DNA from 2 places in the Actinoplanes sp. NPDC026623 genome. Region 2 is predicted to be linked to the other one. Evidence: riboswitches for the same ligand, from Rfam matches in the RefSeq annotation. Region 2 holds a riboswitch; the other holds the start of a gene.
The links. A riboswitch is a leader RNA that binds a small molecule or an ion and turns the genes downstream of it on or off. The one in region 2 is predicted to bind thiamine pyrophosphate.
Positions count from the first base shown of each region.

Region 1: another riboswitch for thiamine pyrophosphate. It lies ahead of AB0F10_RS08265 (ECF transporter S component); the one in region 2 lies ahead of thiE (thiamine phosphate synthase).

Region 1 is NZ_JBEZXZ010000018.1:18,207-24,230, reverse strand. It holds gene AB0F10_RS08270 (ATP-binding cassette domain-containing protein) at 1-1,330, opposite strand, end outside; gene AB0F10_RS08265 (ECF transporter S component) at 1,334-1,912, opposite strand; TPP riboswitch at 1,980-2,084, opposite strand; gene AB0F10_RS08260 (alpha/beta fold hydrolase) at 2,168-2,983, shown strand; gene AB0F10_RS08255 (DUF6328 family protein) at 3,029-3,574, shown strand; gene AB0F10_RS08250 (hypothetical protein) at 3,552-4,157, opposite strand; gene AB0F10_RS08245 (Fur family transcriptional regulator) at 4,188-4,616, opposite strand; gene AB0F10_RS08240 (metalloregulator ArsR/SmtB family transcription factor) at 4,672-4,995, opposite strand; gene AB0F10_RS08235 (metal ABC transporter permease) at 4,992-5,876, opposite strand; gene AB0F10_RS08230 (metal ABC transporter ATP-binding protein) at 5,924-6,024, opposite strand, start outside.
Region 2 is NZ_JBEZXZ010000072.1:4,290-10,313, forward strand. It holds gene AB0F10_RS21790 (thiazole synthase) at 1-542, opposite strand, end outside; gene thiS (sulfur carrier protein ThiS) at 544-741, opposite strand; gene thiO (glycine oxidase ThiO) at 738-1,781, opposite strand; gene thiE (thiamine phosphate synthase) at 1,778-2,395, opposite strand; TPP riboswitch at 2,416-2,527, opposite strand; gene AB0F10_RS21810 (ATP-binding cassette domain-containing protein) at 2,689-4,344, opposite strand; gene AB0F10_RS21815 (methyltransferase) at 4,376-4,990, opposite strand; gene AB0F10_RS21820 (hypothetical protein) at 5,096-6,024, shown strand, end outside.

The sequences.
Region 1 (6,024 bases), on a different contig from region 2:
GGGTGACCGCGACGATGCCGCACCCGTCGTCGCGCAGCCGGGCCAGCAATTCGACCAGCTCGATCCAGGTGCGCCGGTCCTGGCCGAAGGTGGGTTCGTCGAGTACGAGCAGCCGGGGCGCGGTGGCCAGGGCCGTCGCGACGCTGAGCCGCCGGGCCTCGCCGCCGGAGAGGGTGTAGGGATTCGCGCCGGCCAGCTTCGTCAGCCGCAGCCGATCGAGCAGTTCGTCCACTGTGGCGGAGACGTCCGTCCGGCCCAGTTGCCGGGGGCCGAGGGCGAGCTCGTCGGCGACCCGGGACGTGACGAACTGGTGTTCCGGCGACTGGAAGACGGATCCGATGCGCTGGGTGAGCGCCGCCGCCCGCCATTTGTGCGGGGCGCCGCCCGGCGCCGCGTCGACCGAGCCCGAGGTGGGTGCGAGCAGCCCGCCGAGCAGCAGGGCCAGGGTGGACTTGCCGGCGCCGTTCGGGCCGGTCACGGCGAGCGCCTCGCCGGCCCGTGCGCAGATGGTGGTCGCCGGGAGCCGGTGCCGGACGGTGACGTGCTCCGCGCGTACCAGGGGATCGGCCGGGGGTGCGACGGCCCGGTGGGTCGGCAGGGGCCGGCCCGGCACCCAGACGCCCTGCTCGGCGAGCTGATCACCGAGGAGCGAGAAGACCGCCGTCGGCGTGCCGTCGGCGCGGACGCCGCCGCCGGGCTCCAGGACGACCACCCGGTCGACCAGGGTGAGCGCCTCGGCGATCCGGTGCTCGACCAGGATCAGCGTGGTGTCCGGGTCGTGTGACCGGGCGATCGCCGAGCGGATCAGCGCGCCGCCCGCGGGGTCGAGGTTCGCGGTCGGCTCGTCCAGCAGCAGCAGGCCCGGCCGCGGCGCGAGGACCCCGGCGAGGGCCAGGCGCTGCTGCTCGCCGCCGGACAGGGCGGCGGTCCTCCTGCCGATCGGGTACGGGAATCCGACGCGATCGAGCGCCTCGGACACCCGCGGCCAGATCTCCTCCGCGGGCACGCCCCGGTTCTCCAGCCCGAACGCCACGTCGTCGCCGCAGCGGGCCATCACGAGCTGGGTCTGCGGGTCCTGGAAGACGATGCCGACCCGTTCGCGGGCCTTGACCGGCTCCAGCCCGTCGATCTCGACGGTGCCCTCGGACTCGCCGGAGTCCTCGGGCAGCAGGCCGGCCAGCGCGGCGAGCAGGGTGCTCTTGCCGGCCCCGGAGGGTCCCAGCAGGAGCACCCGCTCGCCGTGCGAGATGCGCAGGTCGACGCCGCGCACGGCCCAGGCCCGGCGCCCGGCGTGGCGCCAGCCGAAACCGCGCAGCACGACCTCGGGCACGGGCTAGACCAGGGCTCGGTCGCGGCCCGCGGCGAAACGGTCGAGCACGCCGGTCGGTGCCAGCGCCCGGGCCAGCGCCCAGGATCCGGCGCCCGCGATGATCGTGCTGCTGACCATCGTGATCACCGCGTACGGGATCCGGTAGTCCCACAGGTCGGCGGCCGCGTTCCAGTAGAAGAAGTCGAACACCGCCGCGCTGAACCCGGTCAGCAGGCCGGCCAGCAGCGCCGCCGGAAGCTTCCACGAGCGGTACAGCAGGATGCCGAACGCCAGCTCCGCGCCGATTCCCTGCGCGAGGCCCTGCAGGATGATGATGACGCCCCAGGAGGAACCCAGCAGCGCGGAGATGACGGCCGCGACCGTCTCGGTGTAGAGCGCGGCGCCCGGCTTGCGGATGATCAGCCCGGCCAGCACCGCCGGCATCAGCCAGACGCCGTAGAGCAGCGCCTGCGCGGGCGGGAAGAAGGCGAACGCGCCTGCGGTGGCGCTCCAGACCAGGTTCCAGGCCCAGAAGATCACGCCGAAGGTGACGGCGATGATCGATGCGACGATGATGTCGACCGTGCGCCAGCGGTAATTCATTCGTGCCTCCCAGCTCGTACCGGGAGGAGACGCGACACCCCGCCCGGGTGCTCCCGGGCACGGCGCGGCTTGAGAAAGACCGAGCTCCCTGCGCTGGCATTACCCAGATCAGGTTCTAGGGTCTGCGGTGTCACCCGCACTCTCAGCGCTGTGCGCTCCCCTGTCGGTGAGGCCCGTTCGAGAACAGACCTCATTGCATGTGTTTCGATGACGCTAACACCGTACGGCCGTACGGGACAGCGTAGGAGGCGTCACATGCAGATCAAGGCGAGGGGGCTCACCTTCGACGTGTACGAGGGTGGCCCGGTCGACGGCCCGCCGGTCCTTCTGCTGCACGGCTTCCCGCAGGATCACCGCGAGTTCGATCTTATCCTCCCGAGGCTGCACGCCGCCGGGTTACGCACGTACGCCCTGGACCAGCGCGGCTATTCGCCCGGCGCCCGGCCGACCGCGGTCGCCGACTACCGCCTCGACGAGCCGGCCGCCGACGCGATCGCGGTGCTCGACGCGCTCGGCGTCGAGAAGGCGCACGTCGTCGGCCACGACTGGGGTGCGCAGGTCGGCTGGCTGCTGGCCGACCTGCATCCCGAGCGGGTCAGCACGCTCACGGCCGTCTCGGTGCCGCACCCGCGCGGGCTCGGCATCGCCCTGCACAACCAGCCGTCGCAGAAGCTGCGGTTCGCCTACATGGGTGTGTTCCGGTCCAGGATGGCCGAGCGGCTGCTGCTCGCCGGCAACGCGAGCATGCTGCGCCGGATGATGCGACCCATCGGCGCCCGCGCCGGCCAGTACGCGACCGCGATGCAGGACCCCGGCCGGCTGACCGGCGCCTTGAACTGGTACCGCGCGATCACCCCGGGTAAGCTGGCGAAGGTTCGCAAGATCACAGTGCCGACCACGTATGTTTGGAGCGACGGCGACCCGGCCGTCGGCAGGCCGGCGGCGCTGGCCACCGCCACCTGGGTCGCGGCAGATTACCGGTTCGTCACCCTGCGGGGGATCGGCCACTGGGTGCCGGAGGAGGCGCCGCAGGCGCTGGCCGACGTGACTCTGGCTCGCATCGGCGTCTGACGCCGCTCCGGCCGGGAGTCTCCTGCGTCATCTCAAGGAGGCTCGATGGCTGCGGATCAGCGACCGACCAGTCACGAGTCCGAGCGGCAGCGCTGGAACCGCAACTTCGGGGACCTGCTGCAGGAGCTGCGGGTGACTCAGACGGGCGTGCAGATCCTCTTCGCGTTCCTGCTGACCCTGCCGTTCAGCAGCGGCTTCCCGTCGACAACGGAGTTCCAGAAGAACACCTACATCGTGGCGCTGATGGCGGCCGCGTTCGCCGCCGCGATGATCATTTCGCCGGTGGCCTTCCACCGGGCGCTGTTCCGCCGGGGCCGCAAGCCGGAACTGGTGCGCTACGCGCACCGGATGGCCACCGGCGGCCTCGCCCTGCTGCTGGTCTCGATGGTCAGCAGCGTCCTGCTGATCGCCGACTACCTGATGAACATCTGGGCCGCGAGCCTGCTGGCGGCGATCACCGCGTCGTACTTCCTGACGTTCTGGGCGGCGATCCCGTTCGCCAAGCGCACCTGGATGGACGACGAGTTCGACGAGGTCAACGAGGCCTACCGGGGGCAGAAGGCGGAGCCTAACGAGCCTTCGCAGGCTTGAGCCCCATGTCCTTGAGCTCGAGCGCCGCCAGCGCCTGCACCGCCGCCGCGTCGCCGTTGCGCCACGACTGCGCGATGTCCGGACCCAGCTTCGTCAGCTCGTTCAGCGGCCGGGAGGCCAGCGCCCGCAGCGCCAGCAGGTCCTGCCCGGCCGGCTCGTCGCGGACCCGGCAGGCCACCCCGGCCCGGCGCATCCAGCGCAGCCGCAGCGGCAGCCAGATGAAGAGCACCAGCGCCAGCGGCCCCGCGATGATCGCCACGGAGACGACAAGCGCCAGGTTGTCCGCCATGTCCTGCTGCTGGCGGCCGGCCTCGGCGAGCGCGTTGGCGGCGTTCGCGGCCTTGGTGAACGGCGCGGTCAGCTGGTCGCCGACCAGCGGGACCCGGCCGACCTTGCCCGAGATGTCGCCCAGGTTGCCGGCGATGCCGGTGCCGGCCTCCTGCAGCTTCGCGCCCGGCACGCCGAGCTTCTCCACCAGGTCGTTGATCCAGATCCCGGCCCGGATCCAGGCGTAGATCCAGAAGACGACGAGCAGGTCGGTGAGGAGCTGACGGAGGGCGGTGGGCAGCCGGTCGGCGTACATCTTCACGCGGGTCAGCGTCCCACGGCGAGGCTAGGAACGCTTGCCCGCGCACTCCGGGCAGGTTCCGAAGATCTCCATCGTGTGCGAGACGTCGGCGAAGCCGTGCTTGCCGGCGACCTTCTCGGCCCAGGCCTCGACGGCCGGCCCCTCCACCTCGACGGCCCGGCCGCAGGACCGGCAGACCAGATGGTGGTGGTGGCCCTGGCTGCACCGGCGGTAGAGGTGCTCGCCGCCGGGCGGGCGCATCACGTCGATCTCGCCGGCGTCGGCGAGGCCCTGCAGCGTGCGGTAGACGGTGGTCAGGCCGACCCGCTCGCCCCGGCTGCGCAGCATCGCGTGCAGATCCTGGGCGCTGTTGAACCCCTCGGCCTCGGCAAGGGCCGCGCTGACCGCGGTCCGCTGCTTGGTGTTCCGGACGACGGTCCCCTCATCGAGGACGCCCTCACCCCGTTCGATCATGACTCCACCTCCTTCGTCATGCCCTCCTGGCCCTCGCTGCGCTCGGTGCAGTCGGTCATGACCGGCTTCCCTCCCTCGCGTGGCTCACCGCGTCGGCGACGATGTGTGCGACGTGTTCGTCCACGAGTGAGTATGCGATCTCCCGGCCCCGGCGTGCACTGCGCACCACGCCGGCGCCGCGCAGAACCCGCAGGTGCTGGGAGACCAGCGGCTGCGGCGCGCCCAGCTTCTCGACCAGTTCGTGCACGCAGCGTTCCCCGGCGCCGAGCTCCGCGACGATCGCGACCCGGATCGGCGCGGAGAGCGCGCGGAGCAGCTCGCCGGCCGCCTCGTAGGCCTCGTAGCCGCTCGTCGTCACCGGGGCAACGTTACTGCTCATCGGGACCCCGCCTGAAGAACGACGTCCGGCGGCTCCGCGTCCGCCCCGGCCCGCGCCGGTCCGGACCGCCGGCGCAGCACCCGCCAGGTGGCGCTGCCGACGGTGAGCGCGACGAAGACCGCGATGGCCAGGATGACGATCGTGGCGCCGGGCGCGGTGTTCACCTCGCCGGCCAGCGTGATGCCCGCGGCGGCCGCGCCGACCCCGATCAGCATGGCCGCGGCCATCGTGCTGCGAAAGCCGCGGGTGACCTGCTGGGCGGCGGCGACCGGGATCACCATCAGGGCGCTGACCAGCAGCAGCCCGACGGTGCGCATGGCGATCGTGACGGTCACGGCCGTGGTCACGGCCATCAGCAGATTGAGCGTACGCACGGGAAGCCCCGAGACGCGCGCGTACTCCTCGTCGTTGCAGACCGCGAACAGCGCCTGCCGCAGCCCGAGCATCGCGATCAGCACGGCGACGCCGAGCACCGCGATGACCGTCAGGTCCTCTTGCGACGTGGTGGTCAGCGAGCCGAAGAGGAACTGCATCAGGTTGGCGTTGCTGCTGTTGTCGGAGAGCCCGACCAGCACCACGCCGCCCGCGATGCCGCCGTAGAAGAGCAGGGCCAGGGCCAGGTCGCCGGAGGTGCGGCCGCGCTCGCGCACCAGCTCGACGCCGATCGCGCCGACCACCGAGACGATCACGGCGGTGAGCACGGGTGACTGCTGCAGCAGCAGCCCGACGCCGACGCCGGTCAGCGCCACGTGCCCGATGCCGTCGCCGATCAGCGACAGCCGCCGCTGCACCAGGTAGATGCCGAGCGCGGGCGCGACCAGACCGATGATCAGCGCGCCGACGAGGGCTCGGACCATGAACTCGTACTGGTAAAGGTCGATGGGTCTTCAGTCCCCTCAGGGGCGGCGGCGGGGCGGTTGGACGGGCATCAGCGGGTGGGCATCCGATCGGTGGGTGCCACGCAGATCGCGGGTCGTTCGGCCTCGGCGTGCGGGTGGACGTGGTCGTGGCCGGGCTGAGCGTGGTGGC
Region 2 (6,024 bases):
TCCGAGGCGGTACCGATGCCCGCGTCCAGGATCACCGGCACGTCGACGCTGTCCCGGATGAGCCGGATGTGGTGCGGGTTGGAGATGCCCAGCCCGGAACCGATCGGTGCGCCCGCCGGCATCACCGCCGCGCACCCGACGTCGGCGAGCCGCCGGGCCAGGATCGGGTCGTCGCTGGTGTAGGGCAGCACCTGAAACCCGTCCGCCACCAGCGTTTCCGCCGCCCGCAGCAGCTCGACCCCGTCCGGCAGCAGGGTGCGCTCGTCGCCGATGACCTCGAGCTTCACCAGGTCGGTCTCGAAGGCCTCCCGGGCCAGGTGCGCGGCCTTCACCGCGTCGGCGGCGGTGTAGCAGCCGGCGGTGTTGGGCAGGATCCGCATGCCGAGCCGGTCGAGCATCGGCAGCAGCCCGGGCCCGGCGGCGTCGACCCGGCGCAGCGCGACGGTCACCATCTCGGTGCCCGAGGCGACGACGGCGGCCTCGAGCGCGGCCAGGCTCTCCACGCCGCCGGTACCCATGATCAGGCGGGATTCGCCGAACACGTCAGCCCCCCTGCGCCGCGGTGAGCACCTCGACGCGGTCGCCGTCGCGCAGCGGCGCGCCGGGCCACGCGGAGCGCGGCACGACCTCGCCGTTGACCGCGACCGCGACACCCCGTCGCGCCTCGGTCAGCTGCGCGACCAGCGCCGCGACGTCGGCGACCTCGACGTCGCGCTCGGCCCCGTTGACGATGATCCTCATGCGAACCTCCCCGGCGCGAACGCGTCCAGCATCGGATCGGCCTTCCCGGTCGCCACCAGCTCGGCGATCAGGTCGGCGGTGACGGGCGCGAGCAGCACCCCGTTGCGGTGATGCCCGGCGGCGACGATCGGGCCGCCCGCGTGCACGCCGAGCAGCGGCGCGTTGTCGGGGGTCGCCGGCCGGTGCCGCACCACGGTCTCGGTCAGCTCGCACTCGCCCAGCTCGGGCACCAGGTCGGTGGCGGCCCGCAGCAGCTCGAGCACCTGCCCGGCGGTGACCGTGCTGTCGCGGCGCTCCTCCTGGGTGGCGCCGACGATGACCTCGCCGTCCGCGCGCGGCACCAGGTAGACGTGCCGCCCGTCGGCCCACCCGCTGACCACGTGCCGCAGCAGGCCGGGCTCGCCCCGCAGCCGCAGCACGAGCCCCTTCACCGGCCGCACCGGCAGCCCGGTCAGCGCGGCGGTCCCGAATCCGGCCGCGACCACCACCGGCACGCCGGCCGGCAGGACGTCCACCCGGCGCCGGACCACGGCTCGCCCCAGGACCGCGCGCAGCGCGGCGACCACCCGGCGCGGATCGACCTGACGATCGTCGGGCGCGTGCGCGCCGCCCCGCAGCCGCGGCGAGAGCGCCGGCTCCAGGTCGCGCAGCGCGCTGGGCCCGAGCGGGCTGACCCCCAACCCCAGATTCCGCCGGTACGCCCAGAGCCGCTGAGCCTCGGCGAGGTCGTCCGCGCCGAGCGCGACGGTCAACGTGCCCGTACGGTCGTAGCCGACGTCGATCCCGGAGCCCCGGCCCAGCTCGGCGGCGAATCCGGGCCATCGCCCCGCGGACTCGACCAGGAGTTCGGTGAGCGCCTCCTGCCCGAAGCCGGCCTCTCCGGCCGGCGCCAGCATCCCCGCGGCGGCGTACCATGCCCCGTCGTCGTCGTCGCCGCCGTCGTCGTGGACGGTCACGGCCAGGCCGCGCTGCGCGCACCGCCAGGCGATCGAGAGCCCGATGATGCCGCCACCGACGACCACCACCTCGGTCGCGCTCATCCGAGCGCCTCGAGCAGTTCCCCGGTGGCCCGCCCGGGATCCGCGGCGTTCGCGACCGCGCCGACGACGGCCACCGCGGCGGCTCCCGCGGCGATCAACTCGCCCGCGTTCGCGGCCGTGACCCCGCCGATGGCGACGATCGGGGTGTCCGGGACGGCGGCGGCGACCGCGCCGATGACGGCCGGGCCCAGCGGATCCGGCAGCCCGGTCTTGGTCGTGGTCGCGAAGGCCGGCCCCACGCCCAGGTACGACGCGCCGGCCCGCCGGGCCGCGCGGGCGGCGGCCGCGTCACGGCAGGTGGCACCGAGCACGCCGGCGGGACCGAGGATCCGGCGGGCCGCCGCGACCGGAAGGTCGGCGGCGCCGACGTGCCCGCCGTCCGCCCCGACCGCCAGCGCGACGTGCAGGCGGTCGTTGACCAGGCACAACACGCCGTCCGGCCGGCACAGCTCCAGCACGGCGTCGGCCAGGTCGTAGGCGTCCCGGTCGCTGACGTCGTCCTCGACGCGGACCTGGATCGCCAGCCGCCCGCTCGCACCTAGGCTGCGCGCCGCGGCGACCGCGGCGGCGACGACGGCCAGCGGCTCCCGCCCGTGACGGGCGTCCGTGATCACATGAAGATGCGGGAAAGCGGGGCCCACAACACGCTCCTCCCTGCGCCGGCATGACCCGGATCAGGTTCGACGGTCGGGGGCCGCGACAGCCCCCCTCTCAGCCCGGTGCACCGGACTCCCGTGGGGTTGGTTCCGCGGAGACCGTAACCCCGCACCCCGCCGCCCGTAAACCCCCCTCGTCACTCCACAGTGGGTGGCCGTACCACCCCGGAGAGCGCACAGGCTGGCCTTTCGGCCCCGAAACCGCCCGCCTCATCCACCCATGATCAACATGGTGACGGGCGTCACCGCGGTCAGCGGACGTCCCAGACCGGTTCCGGGGTCTCCACGACCTCGCCGTCGCCCTGGAAGAGCACGAACCTGTCGAAACCCCGGGTGAACCAGCGGTCATGGGTCACCGCGATCACCGTGCCCTCGAACGCCTGCAGGCCCTCCTCGAGCGCCTCCGCCGAGGCCAGGTCCAGGTTGTCCGTCGGCTCGTCCAGCAGCAGCACGGTCGCGCCGGAGAGCTCGAGCAGCAGCACCAGGAACCGGGCCTGCTGGCCGCCCGAGAGGGTGCCGAAGACCTGGTCGCCCTGCGCCGCGAGTTCGTAGCGGTTGAGCGCCTTCATCGCGCCCGCCCGGTCCATGCCGCTGCGGTGGTCGTCGCCGCGCCAGAGGATCTCCACCAGGGTGCGTTTCAGCAGCTCCGGGCGGTCGTGCGTCTGCGAGAAGTGGCCGGGCCGCACCCGCGCGCCGAGCCGGGCCACGCCGTTGTGCGCCACGTGGGCCAGCGGCGCGCCGTCGACCGGCTTGTTGTCCACATCGGGCGAGGTGCCGCCGGCCGCGAGCAGCCGCAGGAAGTGGCTCTTGCCGGTGCCGTTGGCGCCGAGCACCGCGACCCGGTCCCCATACCAGATCTCCAGGTCGAACGGGAACGTCAGGTTCTCCAGCTCGAGGCCGGTGCACACCACCGCCCGTTTGCCCGTACGCCCGCCGCGCAGGTTCATCCGCAGCGACTGCTCCTTGGGCGGCACCGGCGGCGGGCCGGCCTCCTCGAACTTGCGCAGGCGGGTCTGCGCCGCCTGATAACGCGACGCCAGCCCGTCGTTGTATGCGGCCTTGTTCTTCAGGGTGAAGACAAGCTCGCGCAGCTTCTCGTGCTCCTCTTCCCAGCGCCGGCGCAGCTCGAGCAGGCGCTCGTGACGGCCTGCGCGCGCCTCGTGCCAGGAGGCGAAACCGCCCGGATGCGTCCACGCGCCGCCGCCCTCGACGGCGACGACCCGGCCCGCGGTCTGCGCCAGCAGCTCCCGATCGTGCGAAACGTAGAGCACCGACTTCGGCGAGTCCCGCAGCCGGGCCTCCAGCCAGCGCTTGCCGGGCACGTCGAGAAAGTTGTCCGGCTCGTCGAGCAGCAGCACCTCGTCGCCGCCGCGCAGCAGCAGGTCGAGGGCGAAACGCTTCTGCTGACCGCCGGAGAGTGTCCGCACCGGACGGTGGCGGACCTCGTCCCACGGCTTGCCGAGAATGCCGACGGCGACGACGTCGAAGAGCACCTCCGCGTCGTAGCCACCGGCCTCGCCCCAGCCGGCGATCGCATTCGCGTACGCGATCTGGGCCTTTTCCGCGTCGGGATGGGCGTCGAGCGCGGCCTGCGCGGCGGCGAGCACCGCGCCGGCCGCCCGCAGCGGCGGCGCGGCCAGCGACAGGGCCAGGTCCTCGAGGGTGCGGTCATCGCCGATCATGCCGATGAACTGCCGCATCACCCCGAGCCCGCCGGTGCGCGCGATGGTGCCGACGGGCGTGGGCGTGTCCCCGGCGACCATCCGCAGCAGCGTGGTCTTGCCGGCGCCGTTCGGCCCGACCAGCGCCACCTTCGCGCCCTCGCCGACCCGGAACGACACGTCGGAGAAGAGCTCGCGGCCATCCGGCAGCACGAATCCGACGCCTGAGACATCTACGTAACCCACGCGAGCATCCTCCCCGACAACGAGCGGCAGGTCAGTCGGTTTTCCGGGTCACCCGCAGCACCCGGAACCCGCGCTGGCTCGCCGTACGCGTCACGTCCCAGCCGAGCGAGGTCAGCCAGGTGTGCAGCGAATCACCGCCGAGGTTCCGGTTGATCACGAGCCAGCCGACGCCGCCGGGCTTCAGCCGGGGCAGCCAGCGCTCCAGCAGGGCGCGCAGCTCGGCCTTGCCCACGTGGGTCGGCGGGTTGCTCCAGATCTCGTCGAACGCCACGTCCCCGGGGACGTCGTCGGGCGCCGCGACGTGCACCCGGCCGGCGAGGCCGAGCGCGGCGGCGTTCTCCACCGTGAGGTCGCGGGCCCGGGCGTTGACGTCGATCGCCCACACGGTCGCCGCCGGCGCCTCGGTCGCGAGCACGCACGCGATCGGGCCGTAGCCGCATCCGAGGTCGAGGAAGGTGCCGCCGGCGGCGGCCGTCGGCAGGCCGGCCTTGCGCAGCAGCACGGCGGTGCCGGGGTCGAGACGCCCGGCGGAGAACACCCCGGCCGCGACCACGAGGTCATAGGCGCGCCCGGCGGCGGTGAACTCGATGCGGCTCCGTTTCCCGGGCGCGGCGGGTTCGGCGCTGAAGTAATGATCGGCGGTCACAACGCCCATCCTCCCCCACCGCCGGGACGCAACGACGCGAGGCCACCGGGGGTGCCGCACAGTCTGTGCGTTCATCGATCACGGTGCGCTCCTACCGTGACCTGCATGCCTGGCGAACCGCACACCCGCTCCGCACACCGCGCGAAGCCGGAGGGCGGCCTCGCGGTGCTGACGCGCCAGGCGCTGGCCGGACCGGCCCTCGCCCGGCAGGCGCTCGCCCGGCAGGGCCTGACCCGACAGGCCCCGCCGCAACACCGCCAGGCCCGCGCCGCGAGGCCCGCCGCCAGGGCGCACGCCGCCCCGACGCAGCGGTCGCGGCGCGGGCCCTGGCGGCGCGCCACGGGCCGGCCGCAGGAGGCGCAGCGGGCGCTGCAGACGCTGATGAGCGGGCTGGGCGCCGCGATCATCGTGTCGATCGTCGGGCTGAGCGCGTTCTTCATCATCGCCGACGAGCGGCACGGGTTCGACGACTCCGCGGCCCCGCCGGCGGTCTCGGCGGCGGCGATCGGCTCGCGCGAGCTGGACGCCAGGCCGCTGAGCCAGGGCGAGGTGTTCCCGCAGCAGGAGATCCGGCTGGTGTCGGGCGCGGCGCCCTACCGGGTCACGATGACCCACATCGACACCGACTGCCCCGTCGCCACCATCGGCGAGCTGGGCGCCCTGCTCCGCGAGCACGGCTGCAGCCAGGTGGTCCGGGCCGGCCTCACCGCGCCGTTCGGCGGCTATCAGGTCACCGCGGGCGTCTTCAACCTCGCCGAGGAGTCCGGGGCGGCGCTGGTCGCGGACGAGACCGGCCCGCTGGTCGAGAACGGCCGGGGCAGCTTCGCCGCCATGGGCGGGCTCGCGAGCGATCCGCTCGCGGAGCCGATGGCCCAGGTCGGCTGGCACCCCCGCGGCCACTTCCTGCTCTACTGCGTGATCGCCCGCCCGGACGGCCGGCTCGTCGCCGACGACGACCCGTACGCGGAACGGATCACCGCCGACCTGATCGGGCGGTACCTGGACGAGACGATCATCGGAAACCGGGCCGGGCA